3 regions of the Paenarthrobacter sp. NPDC092416 genome follow, and region 2 is predicted to be linked to each of the others. Evidence: predicted binding sites of a transcription regulator. Region 2 holds the regulator's gene; each other region holds the start of a gene.
The links. Region 2 encodes LexA, which represses DNA repair genes until DNA is damaged. Its sites were predicted from a motif close to TCGAACANNTGTTCGA; they were not measured.
Positions count from the first base shown of each region.

Region 1: a site for LexA is predicted at 3,820-3,835, ahead of ACIQC5_RS22660 (shikimate dehydrogenase). Genes of this name have one in related genera too.
Region 3: a site for LexA is predicted at 987-1,002, ahead of ruvA (Holliday junction branch migration protein RuvA). Genes of this name have one in related genera too.

Region 1 is NZ_JBIVQG010000020.1:8,373-16,365, forward strand. It holds gene ACIQC5_RS22645 (FG-GAP repeat domain-containing protein) at 1-1,294, shown strand, start outside; gene ACIQC5_RS22650 (MFS transporter) at 1,433-2,755, opposite strand; gene ACIQC5_RS22655 (IclR family transcriptional regulator) at 2,958-3,728, shown strand; gene ACIQC5_RS22660 (shikimate dehydrogenase) at 3,931-4,842, shown strand; gene ACIQC5_RS22665 (bifunctional sugar phosphate isomerase/epimerase/4-hydroxyphenylpyruvate dioxygenase family protein) at 4,842-6,713, shown strand; gene pcaH (protocatechuate 3,4-dioxygenase subunit beta) at 6,764-7,633, shown strand; gene pcaG (protocatechuate 3,4-dioxygenase subunit alpha) at 7,638-7,993, shown strand, end outside.
Region 2 is NZ_JBIVQG010000002.1:746,133-754,125, forward strand. It holds gene dapF (diaminopimelate epimerase) at 1-374, shown strand, start outside; gene ACIQC5_RS07525 (class I SAM-dependent methyltransferase) at 355-969, opposite strand; gene hflX (GTPase HflX) at 1,470-3,032, shown strand; gene ACIQC5_RS07535 (ATP-dependent DNA helicase) at 3,025-5,082, shown strand; gene lexA (transcriptional repressor LexA) at 5,092-5,835, opposite strand; gene ACIQC5_RS07545 (LysM peptidoglycan-binding domain-containing protein) at 6,190-6,549, shown strand; gene ACIQC5_RS07550 (histidinol-phosphate transaminase) at 6,672-7,790, shown strand; gene hisB (imidazoleglycerol-phosphate dehydratase HisB) at 7,837-7,993, shown strand, end outside.
Region 3 is NZ_JBIVQG010000007.1:126,824-134,816, forward strand. It holds gene ACIQC5_RS14570 (YebC/PmpR family DNA-binding transcriptional regulator) at 1-348, shown strand, start outside; gene ruvC (crossover junction endodeoxyribonuclease RuvC) at 383-961, shown strand; gene ruvA (Holliday junction branch migration protein RuvA) at 1,065-1,709, shown strand; gene ruvB (Holliday junction branch migration DNA helicase RuvB) at 1,702-2,778, shown strand; gene yajC (preprotein translocase subunit YajC) at 2,967-3,350, shown strand; gene secD (protein translocase subunit SecD) at 3,463-5,214, shown strand; gene secF (protein translocase subunit SecF) at 5,214-6,203, shown strand; gene ACIQC5_RS14605 (RelA/SpoT family protein) at 6,366-7,993, shown strand, end outside.

The DNA of each region.
Region 1 (7,993 bases), on a different contig from region 2:
CGCGGACATCCTTGCCCGCACCAGCGACGGCGCCCTGTGGCTTTACCCCGGCAACGGCAAGGGCGGGTTCCTGACCCGGAGCCAGATCGGTTTCGGCTGGCAAGGCTTCACGCAACTGGTCACCGTGGGCGACTTCAATGGCGATGGCCGCAGCGACGTACTCGCGACGGGTTCCGACGGAATACTGTGGCTTTACCCCGGCAACGGCTCGGGTGGTTTCCTTGCCAAAACGCAAATCGGCCAAGGCTGGGAGGCGTTCAACAGCCTGGCCCCGTCAGGTTCATTCGGTGGAGGCTCGGCTGGCCTGTTGGCTCGGGCCAGCGACGGCAGCCTCTATGTCTACCCCGGCGATGGCAAGGGTGGCTTCCTGCCGCGTACCGCCGTCGGAAGTGGTTGGAACGGCGCCGGCGACATCGTTGGTGGGCAGGACTTCACCGGTGACAAGCGGGTGGACGTGCTCGCCGCGGCTGCGGGCGGCGCCATGACCCTTTACCCGGGCGACGGCAGCGGCTTCGCGGATCGTCTGGCGATCGGGACCGGCTGGAACGGCTTCAGCCAGGTGTGGGAAGCGGGCGACTTCGACGGCGATGCTGCCGCGGATATCCTGGCCCGCGGAGCCGATGGCGCGCTGTGGCTTTACCCCGGCAACGGTTCGGGCAGCTTTCGCAATCGCGTGCAGGTCGGTTGGGGTTGGGGTCAGTTCACGTCGGTGTTGAGTGCCGGCGATTTCGACGGCGACAGCCACCCCGATCTCGTGGCCCGGGCTGCCGATGGAACACTGTGGCTCTACCCGACGGACGGAACGGGTCGGTTCCTGGCACGCAAACAGATCGGCACAGGCTGGCAAGGCTTCACCCAGTTGCTGGCCCCGGGCGACTTCACGGGCGATGGGAAACCGGACATCGTGGCGCAGTCTTCGGACGGTGTGCTGTGGGTTTACCCGGGGAATGGTTCCGGTGGTTTCCTGTCCCGAAAGCAGATCGGTACCGGGTGGGACATGTTCAACCTGGTGCTGCAGGCCGGCGATTTCAACGGGGACGGCAGGGAAGACCTTCTGGGCAGGGCAGCTGACGGTGGGCTCTGGCTGTACCCGGGCAACGGGGCCGGGGGGTTCCTCTCGCGGTCCTACCTGGGCTCCGGATGGAACATGTTCTCCAGCATCGCTGCCCTCGGCAATGGGTTCACTGGAACAGGCGATCCTTCAGTTGTGGGAGTGGCCGGCGATGGGACGTTGCTGATGTACTCCGGGACCGGTGCCGGGAAGTTCAAACCGGTGGCGCTGAACCCGCGGTAGCTCTCGTCCCGGGGCCTGCGCTCCTTCCCGGTTACCTCTCGCCTCGCACTTGGTCAGGCAGCGAAAAGCCCGGAATGTCGGGGGACATTCCGGGCTTTTCCGGTGCTGGCGCCCAGTAAGTGGGCAGGAGCGCAGAGATTACTTGTGCAGGCCGAGCTCCGCGGTGGGAGTCTTGGCGGATTCGCGGGCTGTCAGGGCCGACACAGCGGCGATCACGCAGATCACCGCGGTGAAGATCGAGATCTGAACCCATCCGCCGGGCTTGGTGCCACCCAAAGCCGTGACGATGGCCGGTGCGAAGCCTGCCATGAGGAAGCCCAGCTGGGTGCCAATGGCCAAACCGGAGAAGCGGACCTTGGTGCTGAACATTTCGCCGTAGAAGGACGGCCATACGGCGTTGGCGGCGGCGTATCCGAAGGAGAAGAACACTACGGAGACCAGGAACATCAGCGGCACGTTGCCGCCCTCGAGGGTCAGCAGGAACACCGGCGTCATGATCGCGCTGGAGAGGGCTCCGTAGATAAACACGGGCTTGCGGCCGATCTTGTCCGAGAGCATGCCGAACAGCGGCTGCGTTCCCAAAGCGACAACGTTGGCCGCAACCACCAGCCAGAGCGTGATGGTGCTGTTGACGCCGGCAACATCCTGGGCGTACTTGATGGCCAGCGTTCCAAAGACGGTACTCACTGCGGCAATAAAGGCGCAGCAGACAACGCGGAGGACATCGCGCCAGTGCAGCCTCAGGAGATCGGCAACGGGGAGCTTGGAAATCTCATTGTTCTTCTTGGCTTCCGCGAAGGCCGGCGGCTCGTGGAGGGTGCGGCGGATGAAGAAGGCCACCAGAACAACCACGGCGCTCAACCAGAACGGAATTCGCCAACCGATGCCGTACTTGATGTCGTCGGGCAGTGCCACCACCGGGATGAACACCAACGCAGCGAGGATCTGGCCGCCCTGGGTGCCGGTGAGGGTCCAAGAGGTGAAGAAGGAACGGCGGTTGTCCGGGGCGTGCTCCAAAGTCATGGAGGAAGCGCCAGCCTGCTCGCCGGCGGCAGAGAGTCCCTGGCAAAGACGGGCGACAACCAACAGGATCGGGGCCCACCAGCCGATGGTCTTGAAGTCGGGGAGGCAGCCAATTACGAAGGTTGCTGCGCCCATGAGGACCAGCGTGAACATGAGGACCTTTTGCCGGCCGATCCGGTCACCAAAGTGACCCAGAATCACGGCGCCCACGGGCCGGGCGACATAGGCGAAGCCGAACGTTGCGAACGACATGATGGCCGCGTTGGCGTCGGCGGAGGGGAAGAACACGTGCGGGAAGATCAGGGCGGCGGCGGAGCCGAAGATGAAGAAGTCGTAGTACTCCACCGCACTGCCCAGGAAGCTGGCAAGTGCGGCTTTCTTGGGAGTTCCAGTGGTGGTTTCTGTGCCTGGCGTCGCTGACGGCATGGTGTGGCTCATTGGGTGTTCCTTCTGTGACGACGATGTCGCGGATAAAGCTCTGAGGGAAGACCCAAGCGAGGTGCGGCTGGTTCATCCCAAAAGTAACCACATGGTGAGAGCTACTTGTGTAATACAGCAATAGTGGCTGTGAGTGGGGTCACTTGTCAAGAGAAGTCACCACCATCTAGAAATAGCTCTCACGATATGAGAGCATTTCACTATGAGTGTGAAAGAGGACACAAAAACCGACATGGTCGGAAAGGCCCTGAGCCTTTTGGTATTGCTGGGCGACGAGCCGAGGGGTGCCAGCGCTGCGGACTTGGCGCGAAGTGCCGCGCTGCCGTTCAGCACAACGTATCGACTCCTGGGCTCGCTGACGCGCGACGGGTTTGTTGACTATGAGCCGGATGGCCGCCGCTACCATCTGGGCCTGCGCGTGTTCCAGCTCGGCCAGAGAGTCTCGAATCATCACGGCTTTGCAGCCACGGCGCTGCCGGTCCTCCAGCGCGTGACCGAGCGAACGCATGAGGCCACTATCCTGTCCGTCCGTGACGGCAACCACCATCTGACGGTGAATAAGGTGGATGGCCCCAAGACCTTCCGCGTCACCAGCGACCCCGGCCATCTGGGGGCGCTGCACACCACGTCCGTAGGCAAGGCCATCGTGGCCTTCGAGGAAGAGATTGAGCGCAAGAGGCTGCTGGAAGAGCTCCCTCTGGATCCGCTGACGGAGCATTCCATCACCGACCGCGATGCATTCCGCGCGGAAATCGAGCAGGTGCGCCGCCAGGGATACGCCGTGATGGACGAAGAAAACGAAATCGGCATGCGCGCTGTCGCCGTTCCGGTCCTCAATGCCCAGGGGCACGCGTTTGCCTCGCTGGCCACGGCCGTGCCGGTGTTCCGCCTCACCATGGAGGAGCTCATCTCGCACGTGCCCACCCTGCAGGAAGCTGCGGTTGAACTCGCGGCCCGCCTCCCGCAGCGTTAGCCCAACTAGGTCGCAATAGTGCGCGTTTTGGGGCCGCTAAACGCGCACAACTGCGACTCAGTTGGGTCAGCGCGTCGCAAGTGTTCGCGATAAGAACAAGTGTGCGGAATATGAACGCTTGTAGTAACCTGAATAACACCCGGAGCAGCGGCGCCCCAGAAAGCGCCAAAGCCCGAGGTGCTGAAGTCAAAGGAGCTTTAGGATGAGCAACCGAGCCGAGTCCGTTCTGGTGGGCCTGATTGGCGAAGGCGTCATGCCCTCGCTCACGCCGCCCATGCACGAACGCGAAGCCGATGTGCAAGGCCTCCGCTTGCTGTACCGCCCCATCGACCTGCTGGAACTCGCGCTGCCGGCCACCGCCGTCGGGGATCTCCTCACCGCAGCCCAGCGCATGGGCTTCAACGGGCTGAACATCACGCACCCGTGCAAGCAGCTGGTGCTTGAGCACCTTGACGAAATTTCCGACGACGCCCGTCGCCTGGGTGCCGTCAATACGGTCCTGATTCAAGACGGCCGGTTCATCGGCCACAACACAGACTTCTCCGGCTTCGGCGCGGCACTCACTTCCGGGCTGCCGACCGCCAAGCTCGACCGCGTGGTCCAGCTCGGTGCGGGCGGTGCCGGTTCCGCCGTGGCGTACGCGCTGCTCAAAGCCGGCGTCAGCACGCTGGACCTCGTGGACATGGACCCATCCCGCGCCGCGGAACGTGCCGCCGAACTCGGCGACCTTTTTCCGAAGGCAACGGTCACGCCGCGCACTCCCGCTGAGCTGGGCGTGCTCATGCCCCTCGCCGACGGCCTGGTGCACTGCACTCCGATTGGCATGGCTGCCCACCCGGGACTGCCCTTGGACATCGACCTCGTGGAATCGCGGCACTGGGTGGCGGACATCGTCTACCGCCCGATCGAAACGCAGTTGGTCCGCGAGGCCCGCGCGAAAGGCTGTGACGTTCTCGACGGCGGTCGCATGGCAGTTGGTCAGGCTGCCGACGCTTTCCAGCTCTTCACGGGACGCGACGCCGATCGCGATCGGATGCGGGCCCACTTCCTGGAGCTGATCGCGGTGGAAGACGCCGCGGCAGCGGCTCCTGAACTGACCAAGGCAGGCCACTGATGCGCACCGGGATCGCCACGGTCTGCCTGTCCGGCACGCTGAAAGAGAAGATGCAGGCCTGCGCCATCGCGGGTTTCGACGGCATCGAGATCTTCGAGCAGGACCTCGTCACTTCGCCGCTGAGCCCGGAGGAAGTCCGGAAAATGGCCGCCGACCTCGGCTTGGGCCTGGATCTGTACCAGCCGTTCCGGGATTTCGACGGCGTCACTCCGGACCTGCTCAAAGCCAACCTGCGCCGGGCTGAGGCCAAGTTCAACCTGATGGAACGCTTGGGCATGGACACCATCCTGGTCTGCTCGAACGTTGCTACCGCCACGATTGACGACGACGAACTCCGCGCCTCCCAGCTGACGGAACTCGCCGAGCTGGCCGGGGATCACGGCGTCAAAGTTGCCTACGAAGCCCTGGCCTGGGGAAAGTACGTCAACGACTACGAGCACGCATATCGTCTGGTCGAGATGGTGGATCACCCCAACCTCGGAACGTGCCTGGACTCGTTCCACATCCTTTCCCGCGACTGGGACACCGCGCCGATCGAGCAGATCAACGCGGAGAAGATCTTCTTCGTCCAGGTTGCCGACGCCCCCAAGCTCTCCATGGACGTGCTCTCGTGGAGCCGCCATTACCGCGTGTTCCCGGGCGAGGGCCAGTTCGAGCTCGCCAAGTTCATGGGCCACGTGGTCCGCGCCGGCTACACGGGTCCGGTCTCGCTGGAGGTCTTCAATGACGTCTTCCGCCAGTCAGATGTTGAGCGCACCGCCGTGGATGCCATGCGCTCCCTGATCTGGCTGGAGGAGCAGAGCGCCAAGTGGCTCGCAAGCAGCCCCACGGACGCCGCGGCCGCCAACGGCAGCGCGTCCCGCCGTCGTTATCCCATGGAACTGGCCACGCTGCCCAAGGTGAACGAGCCCGCCGGCTTCAACTTCGCCGAGGTCAAGGCCGACGACACCGCGCAGCTTGAGAAGCTCCTGGGCCAGCTCGGCTTCGAATTCGAAGGCCGCCACCGCACTAAGGACGTCCAGCTCTGGACCATGGGACAGGCCCGCGTGATCATCAACGAGCAAGCGGCATCGCACTCGGAACCGGCTATCGCCGCTTTGGGGTTCGACGTCGACTCCCCAGTGATTGCCTCCGCTCGCGCCCAGCAACTCAAGGCGCCGGTGGTTGCCCGCAAGGTCCAGGCCGATGAGGAAGTCTTCCAAGGCATCTCCGCGCCGGACTCCACCGAGATCTTCCTCTGCCAGGGCAGCCCGGACGGAACCGCCGCCTGGACTCACGAGTTTGGCGAGGGACTGGAACATACCGGAGCCGCGCGGAGCGCCGTGATTGACCACGTCAACCTGGCCCAGCCTTGGCAGCACTTCGACGAAGCCGTCCTCTTCTACACCAGCGCCCTTGCCCTTGAACCGCAGCCGTTCGCCGAGGTCCCCAGCCCCAGCGGCCTGGTGCGCTCGCAGGTCATGGAAACCAGCAACGGCGCGGTGCGGCTCGTGCTGAACCTGGCACCGGCGCAGCAAGCCCAAAAGGCCCGCAAAACGTACCAGGAACACATTGCCTTCGCCGTAAACGACCTCGTGGCCACGGCCCGGTCCGCCCGCGATCGGGGCCTTGAGTTCCTGCAGATTCCGGCCAACTACTACGAGGACCTGGACGCCCGGTTCGATCTTGAACCCGGATTCCTTGGCACACTCAAGGAGCTCAACCTTCTGTATGACCGGGACGCCAGCGGCGAATTCCTCCACTTCTACACCGCCACCGTGGGCAGTGTGTTCTTCGAAATGGTGGAGCGCCGGGGCAACTACGACGGCTACGGGGCGCCCAACGCTCCGGTGCGCCACGCCGTCCAATACGACTCGCTCCACCGGGTGTAAACCCGCTGCCTGCAAACCAAAGAGAACCCATCAACCGAAAGGAGCCGGCTGTGCCGCAAGACCAGACCACACAAGCGCTCGAATCCGATGAGCTCGTGCCCGCCGCTGAGCCACACGCCGCGCATGATTCCAAGAAAGTGGAAACCCAAGCGGACCTCAGTGCTGAGATCCAGGGCATCGGCGACCGCTATGCTGAGGCCGTCAGGAACGGCAAGGGCCTGGAAACCATGCCGCGCCTGGATTACGCGCCGTACCGCAGCAGCATCCTTCGCCACCCCACCAAGAGCCTGCACCACGCGGACCCGGAAACAATCGAGCTCTACTCGCCTGCGTTCGGCCACCAGGATGTGCACGCGCTGGAGTCGGACCTGACCATCCAGCACAACGGCGAGCCGCAGGGTGAGCGCATCATCGTCGCCGGCCGCGTACTTGATGGTGACGGCCGCCCGGTTGCCGGTCAGCTCGTGGAGATCTGGCAGGCAAACGCCGCCGGCCGTTACATCCACAAGCGCGACCAGCACCCCGCACCGCTGGACCCGAACTTCACCGGCGTCGGCCGGTGCATCACCGGCGAGGACGGCTCGTACAGCTTCACCACCATCAAGCCCGGCGCTTACCCGTGGAAGAACCACCTGAACGCCTGGCGCCCGGCCCACATCCACTTCTCCATGTTCGGCTCGGAGTTCACGCAGCGCATCGTCACCCAGATGTACTTCCCGGGCGATCAGCTCTTCCCCCTGGACCCCATCTACCAGTCGATCGTGGACCAGGACGCCCGCGATCGCCTCGTGGCACAGTACGACCATGAGCTCACCAGCCCCGAATGGGCGCTCGGCTACAAGTGGGACATCATCCTGACCGGTTCCAAGCGGACCTGGACGGAAAACGAAGCATACGGCGACGCCGGGGACGAGGAGTAAGCACATGAGCAAGCTGGCACCCACACCGGGCCAAACCGTAGGCCCCTTCTACGGATACGCCCTCCCCTTCAACAAGGACAACGAACTCCTCGCTCCGGGCAGCCCCGGCAGCATCCGCCTCCAAGGCACGGTCTACGACGGCGCAGGCCACACCATCCCGGACGCCATCCTTGAAATCTGGCAGCCGGACTCCGAGGGCAACATCGTCCAGCGCACAGGCTCTTTGGTCCGCGATGGCTACACCTTCACGGGTTGGGGGCGCGGCTCCGTGGGCAACTCCGGCGTGTACACCTTCACCACGGTCAATCCCGGCCCCACAAAGCCGGGCGCTGCGGCGTTCATCTCTGTAGCCGTGTTCGC
Region 2 (7,993 bases):
TGGTGGCCTTGGCTGAGCTCAGCGAACTCGCCGCAACGCAGCTGTTCAAGGCCCCCCTTGTGGATCCGAAACCCGTCAACGGTACCAACGTCGAATTCGTTGTTCCTGCCGAACCGCTGGTTCACGACGGCGTTGGCACCATCACCATGCGAGTCCATGAGCGCGGCGTTGGCGAAACCCAGTCTTGCGGCACGGGAGCCTGTGCTGCCGCCGTCGCTATCCGTCACTGGGCTGGAACCGGCGCTCCGAACGCCTGGCACGTCAACGTACCGGGCGGCGTCGTGGATGTTAAGTTCTTCCCGGGTGAGGGCGGCCGGGAGCACGTGGAGCTGAGCGGCCCGGCCGTCATCGTCGCTAGTGGGACGCTTTCCTGACCCGAATGATCCTGAATGACTTGGACGTGCTCTCGCGGCTAACAGTGAAGGATGCATCCAATTCGGCGGCAAGCCAGCGCTGCAGGGAGTCTGAGCCCAAGTTCTTCTGAACCACCAGCCAAGCATTCCCGCCGGGGGCGAGGCGGGGGAGCCACATCCGCAGCAGTGAGTGGAGTTCGTCCTTGCCGACACGGATGGGTGGGTTGGACCAGATCGTGTCGAACTGGACGTCGGGGTCTACTTGCTCCGGGAGGCTGGCTGTCACATTCGTCAGGCCCAAGGCCGCAGCGTTCTCGGTAGTGAGAGTGATGCATCGCTCGTTCACGTCCACGGCATAGATGTGGGCGTGCGGGGCCATCAAACCCAGTGTGAGGGCTATTGGACCCCAACCGCAGCCAATATCCAGCAAGTTGCCTCGTGGTGAGGGCGCCGGAACTTCAGCGAAGAGAACGGCGGTGCCTTTGTCTATACCGTCGGGGCTGAAGATGCCGGAAGAGGTCTGCACATGGCGTGTAGCACCGGCGAGTTCCACGGTGAGTGGCTTGCGCGTGAACGGTCCGGCAGGCTGGGCAGTGAAATAGTGTGCAGACTCCATAATTTGCCAGATTAGTTGGCTATCGACGGCTTGGGAAACTGCCCGGTCGACGTGGTGGGTTGACACCGGATGCTACTGTGGGAGCCATGTTCTTGATCTTCGAGTAAATCAGCCGTCTTACGGCACCGCCCGCGATGCAGGCTTTGCGTTTGGAATATGTCCAGCGCACGCCTTTCCGCCAGGCAGGTTCCGTCCGGCCCAGTCCGCGCCCGCTCTTTCAATGAGTCGCGGACTCTCTGAAGATCACCTCCATCCGCCGTAGTCGCGCAGCCTCGTGCTGCGGGCACGTGCTGCGGGATGGCAGGGTCATCGGAGGCAGGACAGCACCTTCTCGCGGAGCAATCCCCGCTCGATCACAGCACCCATCGGTCCCTTTGGACGGGTTGCTGCACAGCACACAGGAGGCCCCTTTGGCCCAAGCCAGTCAGCCCACCGCGAATACCGCCCCATCGAACAGCAAACAGCACTATTCTGGATATGCCGAACAGTCTAAGGAGACCATGACCACCCAGAAGCACTCCGGATCCGATTCCGACGCCCAGGACATGAGTCCTGAACAAATCCAGGCCGTCATTGACCGGATTCTTTCCAAGGATGTACCTGCGCAAACATCCGATGACAACGATGCCAAAGGTGTGTTCGGCAAGGCGCAGGCGATCTCCACGCTTGATCAGGAACACAGCATCTACGACGGCGACCAGGAAGATCTGGCCGAGCGCCGTGCCCTGCGTCGTACCGCCGGCATGTCGACGGAACTCGAGGATGTCACCGAGGTCGAATATCGGCAGTTGCGCCTTGAGCGCGTTGTCTTGGCGGGCCTCTGGACCGAGGGGACGTTGGCAGACGCCGAGAACTCCCTCCGCGAATTGGCAGCTTTGGCCGAAACCGCGGGCTCGGAGGTCCTCGATGGCCTGGTGCAGCGGCGCATGAAGCCGGACCCCGGTACGTTCCTCGGCTCAGGCAAAGCCCAGGAGTTGAAGGACATCGTCTCTGCCACCGGCGCGGACACCGTGGTGGTGGACACCGAGCTTTCGCCGTCACAGCGGCGTGGACTCGAAGACATCGTCAAGGTCAAGGTTGTTGACCGGACCACGTTGATCCTGGATATTTTCGCCCAGCACGCAAAGAGCCGCGAAGGCAAGGCGCAGGTTGAGCTCGCGCAGCTGGAATATCTGCTTCCCAGGCTCCGCGGCTGGGGCGATTCCATGTCCCGCCAAGCAGGTGGACAGGTGGGCGGTGCCGGTGCCGGCATGGGCTCGCGAGGTCCCGGTGAAACCAAGATCGAACTTGACCGTCGCCGGATTCGCACGCGCATGGCCAAGTTGCGGCGTGAGATCGCCGCGATGAAGCCTGCGCGCGAGACCAAGCGCGCCAACCGCCGTCGTAACGCCGTACCGTCGGTCGCAATTGCCGGCTACACGAACGCCGGAAAGTCTTCGCTGCTCAACCGCCTCACGGACGCCGGGGTGCTCGTGGAGAATGCGCTGTTCGCCACGCTGGATCCCACGGTCCGCAAGGCGCAGACGCCGGACGGCATTGGTTACACGCTTGCTGACACTGTCGGCTTCGTGCGGTCACTGCCTACGCAGTTGATCGAGGCGTTCCGTTCCACGCTGGAAGAGGTGGCCGACGCCGACCTCATCCTGCACGTGGTGGATGCATCGCACCCCGACCCGGAAGGCCAAATCGCTGCCGTACGTGCGGTCTTCACGGAGGTCGACGCCCGCAAGGTTCCCGAAATCATCGTCTTGAACAAGGTGGACGTCGCGGATCCCTTCGTGGTGGAGCGGCTCAAGCAGAAGGAGCCGCGGCATGCCGTGGTCTCTACCCGGACGGGGCAAGGAATCGTTGAGCTCCTGAGGGACATCAGCGAAGCCATCCCGCGGCCTGGAGTGCGACTCGAAGTTCTCATTCCGTACAACCGTGGTGACATGATCAGCAAGCTGCACGGCTCCGATGCGGAGATCCTGAGCCTTGAGCACGAGGAACATGGCACCCGCGTAGTGGTCAAGGTCCGCGAGGGCATGGCCGCCGAACTGGAGTCTTTCGTCAGTAATGGTTGAGAAGGTGGCGGCGGACGCCGTCGAGTCGGCAGCGGAGAAGTTCGCGCTCGAACTGCTGGACAAAGCTGTTGACGGAATGGGTGGGCAAAGCCGTGCCGGCCAGCATGAGATGGCCCGGCATGTTGCCAAGGCCATTGATACTGGCGAGCACCTGCTGGTTCAGGCGGGAACGGGAACAGGTAAGTCCTTGGCGTACCTGATTCCGTTGATCGCGCATTCCATGGACAGTAACAAGCCGACTTTGGTGTCCACCGCCACCCTTGCTTTGCAAACCCAGATTGTTGGCCGGGACCTTCCCCGACTGCTGGAAACCATCAACCCTGCCTTGGAACGGCCGGTCAACGTGGCGCTCGTCAAGGGACGGGCAAACTACGTATGCCTGCAGAAACTCGAAGGCGGGTTTCCAAGTGAGGAACCGTCGGAGGGCCAGCTGTTCTCGTTGGGTGAGGACACGAGCGTGCCGCATTTTGCGGCGGCCGTTGGCGGTCCGTCGTCGCAGCTGGGCAAGGAAGTGGTCCGGCTGCGCGAGTGGGCCGGGAAGACAAGCACCGGCGATCGCGATGAATTGATGCCCGGTGTGACGGACCGGGCGTGGCGACAAGTGTCGGTGACCTCCATGGAGTGTCTGGGTGCCCAAAAATGCCCCATGGCAGAGGAGTGCTTCAGCGAGCTGGCCCGCGCCCGCGCGGCCGAGGCCGACGTCGTGGTCACCAACCATGCCATGTTGGCCGTGAGCGCCTTCGAAGGCCTTGCTGTGCTGCCTGAGTACGACGTCGTGGTGGTGGATGAAGCCCACGAGCTCCAGGACCGCGTGACGGGGGCGGTATCCGGGCAGTTGTCGGTCGCCATGGTGCACGCTGCGGCCTCGAGTGCACGCAAGCACACTGCCATAACCGTCGACGCGCTCAATGCGGCCGCAGACCGCTTGGATCTTGCGATTGCCGGCGTGTCCAACGGGCTGCTCCCGAGCGGACTCAATGACGAACAGCTGGATTGCCTGGACCAGCTGAGGGACGCGACCCGCGCGGCCCTTTCGGATTCGAAAACAGACTCTTCGAACGCGGTCGACGGCGGTCGGCAGCTGGCGCGGTCGCGGCTGATGCTGATTCTGGAACTCTGTGAACGGCTGCTCGCTGCCCGCGAGAACCGCGAGGTTGTGTGGTTTTCGCGCAACAGCACCTTCGATCCCCAGCAAGGCTATTCCCAGCCGGATGAAACCGCTCCGGCATTGATCAACATTGCGCCACTGAGTGTGGCCGGCCGGTTGCGGGAAGGGCTGTTCGCGGGTCATACCGTGGTGTTGACCTCAGCCACGCTGGCGATCGGTTCTGCTTTTGAACCTGCTGCCGGTGGACTCGGGCTTATCGGCGACGGCGCGCCCAGCTGGACCGGGATCGACGTCGGTTCGCCGTTCGATTACCCCAAACAGGGGGTGTTGTACGTAGCCAAGCACCTGCCAAAGCCTGGTCGCGGCACATCGCTGGAAGCCCTGGACGAACTCGAAGACCTCATCCGAGCCTCGGGCGGGGGAGCGCTGTGCTTGTTTTCCTCACGTCGGGCTGCGGAAGAAGCAGCCGACGCCATGCGCCTCCGGCTCGATGTCGATATCCTCTGCCAAGGCGAGTCGACCATGGCTGCTTTGGTGAAGCAGTTCGCGGACGAACCTGATACCTGCCTCTTCGGAACCATGTCCTTGTGGCAAGGGGTGGACGTGCCGGGTGGTTCGTGCAGGCTCGTGGTGATCGACCGCATTCCGTTCCCGAGGCCGGATGACCCCCTGATGACCGCCCGATCGCGTGCCGTGGCTCAATCCGGAGGCAACGGTTTCATGGCCGTCTCGGCGACCCACGCTGCTATCCGATTGGCGCAGGGCGCAGGTCGCCTGATCAGGTCAACGGGGGACAAGGGCGTTGTAGCGGTCTTGGATTCCAGACTATCCACCGAGCGGTACGGAGGATTCCTGCGTGCCGCGTTGCCCCCATTTTGGGCGACGACCGACCGGGGCGTTGTACGTGGTGTCTTGCAACGATTGGGCGGCAAGAAGCCGTAAAGGCGTGCCCTAGAGGGAACGCAATACTGAGACCACCTTGCCCATGATGGTGGCTTGGTCGCCGAGAATTGGCTCGTACTGGGTGTTCTGCGGCAATAGCCACGTGTGGCCGTCGCGCTGACGGAACGTCTTCACCGTGGCTTCGTCATCGAGCAGTGCTGCAACGATGTCGCCGTTGATGGCGTCGTTCTGGCGGCGGACCACTACCCAGTCGCCGTCGCAGATGGCCGCATCAATCATGGAATCGCCGGCCACTTTGAGCATGAACAATTCTCCGTGACCTACCAGTTGGCGGGGGAGCGGCAGGACGTCCTCGACTGTTTGTTCGGCCAGGATCGGTCCACCGGCCGCAATGCGGCCAACGAGCGGAACCATGGCAGTGTCACTGGCGCTGGCAAGTTCTGTGACGTTGAATCCGCCGGCACTGCGAAGGTTTGTGGGGGTCTCGACGCCCGGGATGGCGCCGCCGTCGAGCGTCAAGGGCATCAGGACTTCCATGGCGCGCGGCCGCTTCGGGTCCCTGCGCAGGTAACCGAGCTTCTCCAGTTGCGAGAGTTGGTGGGTCACGCTGGACAGGCTGGCCAGGCCAACTGTGTCCCCAATCTCGCGCATGCTCGGCGGATAGCCGTTGTCGTTGACTGAACGCTGGATGGTCTCCAGAATCTTCTTCTGCCGAACGGTCAGGCTCTTGGGGCTCTTTTGAGGCTGCTGGCTCCGCAGGGGTGTCCCGCCGCCGGTGGCTTTCGCTGCCATGTTCGCCATTGCCTTTCCGTCCGCCCATGCACCAACCGAGGTGCCCGGGGATGTCAGGTCTGAAAAATGTCAGACCCTCCTGTTCCACTGAAACAGTGCCTGTTTCTTCACTCAAACGTAGGGCAGGCGCAGGCGTTTATCAAACATTTGTTCTAGCGAGTCTCGACACCGTTCGTTGATAAGTGCTAAAAATGTCATAGCAAGGTTCGAATATGTGTTCTATAAAACCTGCGGAACCGCTGCGAGTGTTCGAAGAAAGTGTTCGAACGGTTGGGTGGCTCCGGAGGGAACACAAGGAATTGGCAGCCGATCACCGGGCATCCGGTGCGGCAATCGCTCAGAAGGGCTCAGCTCATGTCCGCACGCACCACCATCGCTGATATCCGCAGTACACCGGTTCCGGCACGGCTCCGGCTCACTACGCGGGGACGGTTCGTCTTCTTCGGTCTTCCGGCAATGCTGCTGATGGCCGTGCTGCTGAGCCTCGCCGGATTCGTCAATTCACCCGCCAAGGCCTCGGACTCCACGGCCCAGCTTCAGCCGCTGGTTGCCAGGACCGTCACCGTCCAATCCGGGCAGTCTTTGTGGGGTATCGCCGGCGCAGCTGCACCCGAGCGTGATCCGCGTGACGTTATTGCCGAGATTATCCAGCTGAACGATCTCCGCGGCGGACGAATCCAGCCCGGGCAGCAGCTGTTCGTCCCGGCAAACTGACGGCTTCAACTGAGCATGCCGTGGCAGAATCCGGTAGTAACCCCAAGGGGTCTTTCGGCATCCCGGGGGTGGCCTGGCGTCACAGTTACTCGGCATGGGTGGCGGCCCCTTAAACTGTCTTGGTGAGTGACCAGCTTGAGCGACTTGACCGACTTCCCCTCCGGACCAACCTGCGTGGACTGAGCCCCTATGGCGCACCGCAGCTTGATGTCCCTATTCTGCTCAACGTCAACGAGAACACTCATGGAGTCCCTGCGGATGTCCAGGCCGCCATTACCGAAGCCGTTTCTGCTGCGGCTACCGGGCTGAACCGCTATCCGGACCGGGAGTTCACTGAGCTCCGCGAGTCCCTGGCCCAGTACTTGGGCCACGGTCTTTCGCCGGACAATATCTGGGCCGCCAACGGTTCCAACGAGGTCCTCCAACAGATCCTCCAGGCTTTCGGTGGACCGGGACGCAAGGCCCTGGGATTCCCTCCCACGTATTCCATGTACCCTCTGCTGGCCAGCGGAACGGACACCGAGTATGTCCGCGGTGTCCGCGGTGACGATTACGGGCTCGACGCCGCGTCGGCGGCTGCGCAGGTGCGTGACACGGGAGCCAACATTGTGTTCCTGTGCTCACCGAATAACCCCACGGGCACGGGCTTGGGTCTTGACGTCGTGGAGGCTGTTTACGAGGCCGGCGAAGCCAGCCAAGCGATCGTGATCGTTGACGAGGCCTATCACGAGTTCGCGCACGACAATACGCCCAGTGCCTTGACGCTTCTTCCCGGACGCGAGCGATTGATCGTCTCCCGGACCATGAGCAAGGCGTTCGCTTTGGCTGGCGCCCGCCTGGGCTACATGGCGGCAGCCCCCGAGGTCACGGATGCCATTCGCCTGGTCCGCCTGCCGTACCACCTGTCGGCTGTCACACAGGCAACTGCTCTTGCGGCCTTGACGCACCGCGAGGCCCTGATGGCCGACGTCGAGGACATCAAGGTCCAGCGCGACCGAATCGTCACCGAGCTTCTTCGCATGGGGCTCAAGCCTGCGGCGTCGGACTCCAACTACGTCTTCTTTGGTGGCTTGGAAAACCCGCACGCCATCTGGCAGGGCTTGTTGGACGCGGGCGTGCTGATCCGCGATGTCGGTATCCCCGGCCACCTGCGCGTGACAGCCGGAACCGAGACGGAAACCACTGCCTTCCTGGAAGCGTTGGAATCGCTTCTGGACGGCCAGAAGCCTGTGCCCGCCTAAACTGGTACCTAGACCCCACCCACCCTTTGCACATAAGGACGTCCCAATGAGCGAAACCGGCGCCACGCCGTCCGCTGCCCGCACCGCGCGCATGGAGCGCACCACGAGTGAATCCTCTGTCTTGGTTGAGATCAACCTTGATGGCACGGGTGTCTCGGACATCAGCACTTCGGTTCCGTTCTATGACCACATGCTGACCGCGT
Region 3 (7,993 bases), on a different contig from region 2:
CGCAAGGGCGTCGTGGTGCTTCCGAAGAATGGCCTCAGCGAGGACGACATCCTGATGGCAGTTCTTGAAGCCGGAGCCGAAGAAGTCAAGGACAGCGGCGAGAACTGGGAAATCCACTCCGAGCCCACCGACCTTCAGGCCATCCGCGACGCTTTGAAGGAAGCGGGCATCGAATACGAAACGGATGAAGCCGAATTCGTTCCGTCCATGCAGGTTGACCTGGATGTGGACGGCGCCAAGAAGTTCATGAAGCTGGTGGACGCTTTGGAAGATCTGGACGATGTCCAGAACGTCTACAGCAACGCGGACCTCAGCGACGAAGTGCAGGCGGCGCTCGAAGCCGAGTAGTACCTCGATTGACGACCAACAGGGAGGCCCGGACTTGACTCTTCGCGTACTAGGAGTCGACCCGGGCCTCACCCGTTGCGGCATCGGCGTGGTTGACATTGAGCGTAACCGTCGCGCCACCATGGTGGCCGTCGGCGTGGTGGGAACCTCTGCAGAGTTGACCTTGGATAAGCGCCTGCTGGTCATTGCAGAGGCCATTGACGAGTGGCTCGATCGGCACAAGCCGGACGTCGTGGCAGTCGAGCGGGTTTTCTCCCAGATGAACGTGAGCACGGTGATGGGTGTCGCCCAGGCCTCCGGCGTGGTCATCGCCGCTGCGGCGCGGCGTGGAATTCCCGTCGCGTTGCACACCCCATCCGAAGTCAAAGCCGCAGTGACCGGCAGTGGATCCGCCAACAAAGACGCAGTTACCAAGCTTGTCACCAAGATTCTGCGCCTGGATGCGCCGCCCAAACCGGCGGACGCGGCGGATGCACTGGCACTGGCGCTGACGCATGCGTGGCGGGCGGGCAGCGGCATGGGTGCAGCGGCGGGCTCTTCAGGCAAGGATTCGCTGACGCCGGCGCAACGGGCGTGGGCCGAAGCCGAAGCAAAAGCGCGCCGCGCACGCTGAATGTCCGAAGCCCTTGCTAGGGTATTCGTAGATATGTTCGGATAGTCCCGTTTGGTCGCCGGTTTCATCGGCATCCAGCGGACAGTAATTCAGGAGCCGGGTCTTGATCAGTTTTCTCCGCGGAACCGTAGCCCATGTTGGCCTGTCGACGGCCGTCATTGACCTCAACGGTGCGGGAATGAGCGTCTACGCCACCCCGCAGACCTTGAGCCACCTCAAAATCGGAACTGAAGCCAAGCTCTTCACCTCCATGATCGTCCGCGAGGATTCCCTGACGCTGTTCGGTTTCGCCGACGCCGACGAACGCGAGGTCTTCGATGTTCTGCTGAGCGTCAGCGGGGTAGGGCCCCGCTTGGCGTTGGCAGTTCTCGCTGTTCACGAGCCCGAAGCGATCCGCGTCGCCGCACACACTGGCGATGGCAAGGCGTTCACAAAGGTACCTGGTATTGGCCCCAAAGTGGCCGGACGCATCGTTCTGGAACTGGCTGGCAAGCTCGTGCCGCACGGCACCGGGACGGGCACGGCACCCGTCGCCGCCGCGAACACCGAATGGAAGCCCCAAGTGGTGGCCGCCATGACCAGCCTTGGTTGGTCGGAGAAAGATGCAGCCGGCAGCATCGACAAAGCCATGGCCGATTCCCCTGAACTCGTGGACGCCGGAAACGTCGCCCAGATTCTCCGGGCAACGCTGCGCTGGCTCGGCCAGGATGGCGCACGAGCCGGAAACCGCGTAGGCAGCCGTGGCTGAGCAATCCCTGGTTGCCGGGGGAGAAGAACCGGAAGAGCGGGTCATTGAAGCCGCCCTCCGGCCAAAGAATCTGCACGATTTTGTGGGTCAGCACCGGGTGCGCAAGCAACTCGCCCTGGTTCTTGAAGCGTCCCGTATGCGTGGTCGCAGCGCGGACCACGTGCTCATGTCCGGTCCGCCAGGTCTCGGCAAAACCACCCTGGCCATGATCATCGCGGCAGAGATGAACGCTCCGCTGCGCATCAGTAGCGGTCCGGCCATCCAGCATGCCGGTGATCTTGCGGCGATCCTTTCCTCCCTCTCTGAAGGGGAAGTGCTCTTCCTCGACGAAATCCACCGCATGTCCCGGCCTGCTGAGGAAATGCTCTACATGGCCATGGAAGACTTTCGCGTCGACATCGTGGTGGGGAAAGGCGCCGGAGCTACCGCTATTCCCTTGGAGCTTCCGCCATTCACGTTGGTTGGCGCCACCACCAGGGCGGGGCTGCTGCCGGGACCGTTGCGCGACCGCTTTGGCTTCACCGGACACCTTGAGTTTTACTCCGTTGCCGAGCTGGAGCTCGTCCTGAGGCGCTCGGCAGGATTGCTGGACCTCAAGGTCAATTCGGCTGGTTTCACCGAGATCGCAGGACGGTCCCGTGGTACGCCCCGTATCGCCAACCGCCTGCTTCGCCGTGTCCGCGACTGGGCCCTCGTGCATGGAATCGACCAGATCGATGCGCGTTCGGCGTCGGCAGCCCTTGATATGTATGAAGTGGACCAGCGTGGATTGGACCGCCTCGACCGTTCAGTCCTGGAAGCCCTGATTACCAAGTTCAATGGCGGGCCTGTGGGCCTTTCCACCCTGGCGATCGCCGTCGGTGAAGAGCCCGAGACCGTAGAGACCGTCGCCGAGCCGTTCTTGGTCCGTGAAGGCCTGCTTGGGCGTACACCCCGCGGCCGGATTGCCATGGCCTCCGCATGGACCCACTTGGGCTACGCAGTCCCCGCCAGCGCATTTGGCCAGGAAACGCTGGCCCTCTTTGACGAGGATGAAAACCACGCCGAAAGCGTAGATACCATCGGTTAACACCCCGTGTTCAGCTTTTCCCACTAGACTGGTATGACGCTCGGCACGTTCGAGTCCTTGATCCATGCGCCCGCTTAGCGGTGACGTGCATTTGCTGTGTGGGGTTTACTTCCGCGGCTGCAGGATCTCCGGGGGACGTTGCCGTGAACCAAAACGTAAGTACAGAACGGAACTTCCCTGTGGATCCAATGACCATATTGCTGTTCGTCATGCTTGGACTCTTTGTCTTCATGATGTTCCGCCGCAACAAGAAGACCCAGCAGCAACAGGCGCAGATGCAGTCCAAGTTTGCCCCGGGCGTCGACGTCATGACCAGCTTTGGTCTCTTCGGACGTATCGTGTCCATCGACGAAGCTGAGAACAAGGTTGTTATTGAGCTGTCCCCAGGCAACCAGGCAACGGTTCACCGCCAGGCGGTCACGAAGGTCATTGAGCCGGCCGAAGAGGAAGCCCCGGTTGTCCCGGACGACGCTTCTTCCCTGACGCCTGCTGAAGCTGAAACGCCCGGTGCGGCTGAGACGCCGGAAGAAACCATCGCGCGCCTCAACAAAGAGGACAAGAAGGACAACTAGCATCGTCAGTCGCGGCAACACCGCGCATTAACTTCTACGGCAGCGGAGAGCCGCCGGCAATCGCTTACCTGCGACGGCCGGCGGCTGTCCGGCGATAACAGGAAGATTGAAAATGGCACGGACCGGCCCCAAAAACTCAGCCCGCAGGGTGCTGACTTGGCTTGGAGCAATATTCGTTGTACTGACAGCAGTCCTGGGTGGCGGAGTGATCTCCGGACATGCCAGCTGGGCCCCCAAGCTCGCCTTGGACCTCGAAGGCGGTACCCAGATGATCCTGGCGCCCAAGGTAGAGGGCGCCTCGGACATCAATGAGGAACAGCTGAACCAGGCAGTGGCAATCATCCGCCAGCGCGTGGATGGTTCGGGCGTGGCCGAAGCAGAAATCAGCACGCAGTCCGGCCGCAACGTCGTGGTGAGCCTGCCGGGTACTCCCTCCAAGGAAACCCGCGCGCTGATCCAGGCATCGGCAGACATGAACTTCCGCCCTGTCATCGCCGCAGGAGACCCCGCTGCCGTGCCGGAAGAGTCCCGAACTCCGGAAGATCAGTTGCCCAAGCCCACGGAGGCTCCGGCCAACGCGAGCGACGACAACTGGGTGACTGCTGACATCGTCAAGGCATTTGAGGCCCTGGATTGCGTCAACCCTTCCGACGAGAAGCAGGAACGCTCAGATCCCACCAAGCCCTTGGTGACCTGCGAGCCCGCCACTGCCACGACTCCTGCGATCAAGTACATCCTTGGTCCGGTTGAAGTCAAGGGCCAGGACATTAGCTCGTCCACTTTCGAGCAGGTCCAGGGCGCACAGGGTTCGGTCACCAACTCCTGGGGCGTGACCATCACCTTCAACTCCGATGCCACGGCCAAGTTCAAGGAAGTCACGGAGCGGCTGAACCAGTTCTACACAGCTTCGCTGGCCCAGGGCGGCAACGACCCCAAGGCGCAGTTCGCCATTGTCCTTGACGACAAAGTGATTTCCGCACCGCGGTCCCTTGCAGTCATCACCGACGGTAAGCCGCAGATCACAGGAAACTTCACCCAGGCATCGGCGAAGGCTCTTTCCGATCAGTTGCGCTACGGCGCCCTGCCCATCAGCTTCGAGATCCAGTCCCAGGAGCAGATTTCCGCGACCCTCGGTGGCGACCAGCTCCGCCTTGGCCTGTTGGCCGGTGTTATTGGCCTGTTGCTGGTAGTTGTCTATTCACTCTTCCAATACCGTGCACTTGGCCTTGTCACCATTGCGTCCCTTGTGGTGGCCGGCGTCCTGACCTATCTGGCGATTGCCATTCTTGGCTGGACCGAAAACTATCGCCTGTCACTCGCTGGTGTTGCTGGCTTGATCGTTGCCATCGGCCAGACAGCGGACTCGTTCATCGTTTACTTCGAACGTATTCGTGACGAGCTGCGTGAGGGGCGTGGCCTGGTCTCAGCCGTGGAGAACGGCTGGAAGCGCGCCAAGCGTACCGTGTTGGCCTCCAAGGCAGTCAACCTCTTGGCGGCCTTGGTCCTGTACTTCGTGGCTGTTGGTAACGTCCGAGGGTTTGCGTTCACGCTGGGCTTGACGGCCATTGCCGACCTCATTGTGGTGTTCATGTTCACGCACCCCACTTTGCAGGTGCTGGCCCGTACCAAGTTCTTTGGCGAAGGACACCGCTTCTCCGGATTGTCGCCCGACCGCCTCGGCGCCATACCGCTCTATCGCGGCGCCGGCCGCCTCCGGACACCGGACGATAAGCCGGCTACTGTCCGTGCCCGCAACTCGGGTGCTGTGGCCGAGGCAGAACGACGCATGACCATCGCCGAACGGCGCCTCGCCGAGAAGGGCCAGTTGACCGGCACTTCCAACGGCACCAAGGAGGAGAAGTAATGACAACGAGCTTCGCAACCTTCGGCCACGAGCTCTACACGGGCAAGCGTTCGTACAACTTTGTCGGCTCCAAGAAGATCTGGTTCACGATTGCTGCCGTAGCCGTGGCGCTCTCCATCTTGATCCCCGTCTTCAAGGGTGGGTTCAACCTTGGCATTGAATTCAGGGGTGGCTCTGAGTTCACTGTTTCCAACGTGGGCAGCACTGAGGCAAGCCTCGGCGAGAAGGCGGTCCACGATGTTGTGCCAGGCGCCATTCCGCGCGTCGCCAACGTCGCAGGCAATACCATGCGGATCCAGACCGACCAATTGACGGACGACGAGACGAACCGCATCAAGGACGGCCTCACCAGCGCTTATGGCGTTACCGAGAACGAAGTCACGTCAAACTTCGTTGGTCCCACCTGGGGTCAGGACGTCACACGTCAGGCCCTCATCGGCCTTGCGGTGTTCGTTGGCCTCGCAGCTGTCCTGATGGCTTTGTACTTCAGGACGTGGAAGATGTCCTTGTCCGCCCTGGTGGGCATGGCCGTCACGATGTTTACCACGGCGGGTGTCTACGCCCTCAGCGACTTCGAAGTCACGCCGTCGGCAATCATCGGCTTCCTCACCGTCCTCAGCTATTCGCTGTACGACACAGTGGTGGTGTTCGACAAGATCCGTGAGAACACTGCAGACATTTCGACGTCCAGTCGCCGCACCTTCGCAGAGGAGGTCAACCTGGCCGTCAACCAAACCCTGGTCCGTTCCATCAACACCATGATGGTGGCTGTCCTTCCGGTTGCGGCCATCCTCTTCATCGGAGCAGGGTTGCTTGGAGCAGGTACGCTACGCGACCTCTCGCTGGCTCTTTTTGTCGGCATCCTGATTGGTACGGCGGCCACGATCTTCATCGCCGCCCCGCTCTACGCCTGGCTCCGCCAAAGCGAGCCGGAGCTTGTTAAGCAGGCGAAGAAGGTGGCACACCGGCGCGCAGAGGCCACCGTTTAGGCGGTTTCCGCACACAGTATTTGCCCGAGAGCCGGTCCCCGCACTACAGCGGGGGCCGGCTCTTTGACTTGCTCGCAGCGCCGTCATGTGCAGCCCGGTTGCAGAAGCATTCGCTTGCGGGAATAGACTGGGAGAATTAAATCGGTCGTGAGGGGTACTTCTGTGGAAGAACGTGCGACGTCGGCACCACCGACGGGCGGGGAGGACGGTCACAACGGTGTGACGGTTCCGGCATCAAGCGTGGCTGGGCGTACTGTTGGCGGCGTTCCCGTCGACACTCCTGGCGTGCGTCCGACGTTCCCCGGACGACGAGAACGTACGCGTTCGCGCCTTGCACGCCTGACCGGGCGCGGGATTGCTCCGTACTCGCCGATCCTTGAACCTCTGTTGCGTACTGTTCGTGCGAACAACCCCAAGGAAGACTTCGACCTGATCCAGCGGGCTTTCGCCGTTGCGGAACGAAGCCACCAAGGACAGAAGCGCAAGAGTGGTGATCCGTACATCACCCACCCAGTGGCGGTGGCGACGATCCTTGCCGAGCTCGGCCTGACCGGTACTACGTTGGCGGCGGCGCTTCTGCACGACACCGTGGAAGATACTCCGTACACCTTGGCAGATCTGACCCGTGACTTCGGCCCCGAAGTAGCCATGCTCGTGGACGGCGTGACCAAGCTCGACAAAGTCAGCTTCGGTGAAGCAGCCCAATCGGAAACCGTCCGCAAGATGGTCGTGGCCATGGCCAAGGACATCCGGGTCCTCATGATCAAGTTGGCGGACCGCCTCCACAATGCCCGCACATGGCGATTCGTCTCGGCGGAATCGTCCTCGCGCAAGGCCCGGGAAACCCTGGAGATCTTCGCCCCGCTTGCGCACCGCCTTGGGATGAACACCATCAAGTGGGAGCTTGAGGACCTTTCCTTTGCGGCCCTGTATCCCAAGGTCTATGAGGAAATCGTCCGCATGGTGGGCGACCGCACGCCCGAGCGCGAGAAGAGCCTCAGTGTGATCCGCAACCAGATAGCGGACGATCTTCGAACAGCCCGGATCAAGGCCACCATTACGGGGCGGCCCAAGCATTACTACTCGATCTACCAAAAAATGATCGTCCGCGATAAGGACTTTGACGACATCAACGACCTCATGGGCGTCCGCGTCCTGGTTGATTCCGTGCGCGACTGTTACGCGGCGCTCGGTACCCTGCATTCGCGCTGGAACCCCTTGCCCGGGCGGTTCAAGGACTACATCGCGATGCCGAAGTTCAACATGTACCAGTCCCTGCACACCACGGTGATCGGTCCGGGCGGAAAGCCCGTGGAAATCCAGATCCGCACGCATGAGATGCACCGCCGGGCCGAATACGGCGTGGCCGCCCACTGGAAGTACAAGGACCAGCCCAACCGCACTGCGGTGGGTCCTGGCAGCCCGCGCGACGGCGACATGGGCTGGTTGAGGTCTCTGGTCGACTGGCAGCAGGAAACCTCGGATCCTGGCGAGTTCCTTGATTCGCTGCGCTACGAGATCAACGCCCGGGAAGTGTTCGTCTTCACTCCCAAGGGCGAGGTCATGGCCTTGCCGGCCGGCTCCACGCCGGTGGACTTTGCCTATGCTGTTCACACCGAAGTGGGCCACCGGACCATCGGTGCACGGGTCAATGGCAAGCTGGTTCCGCTCAACAGCGAGTTGAACCACGGCGATTGGGTGGAGATCTTCACCTCCAAGGCCGAGGGCGCAGGTCCCAGCCAGGACTGGCAGCACTTCGTCAAATCCGCCCGGGCGCGCAACAAGATCCG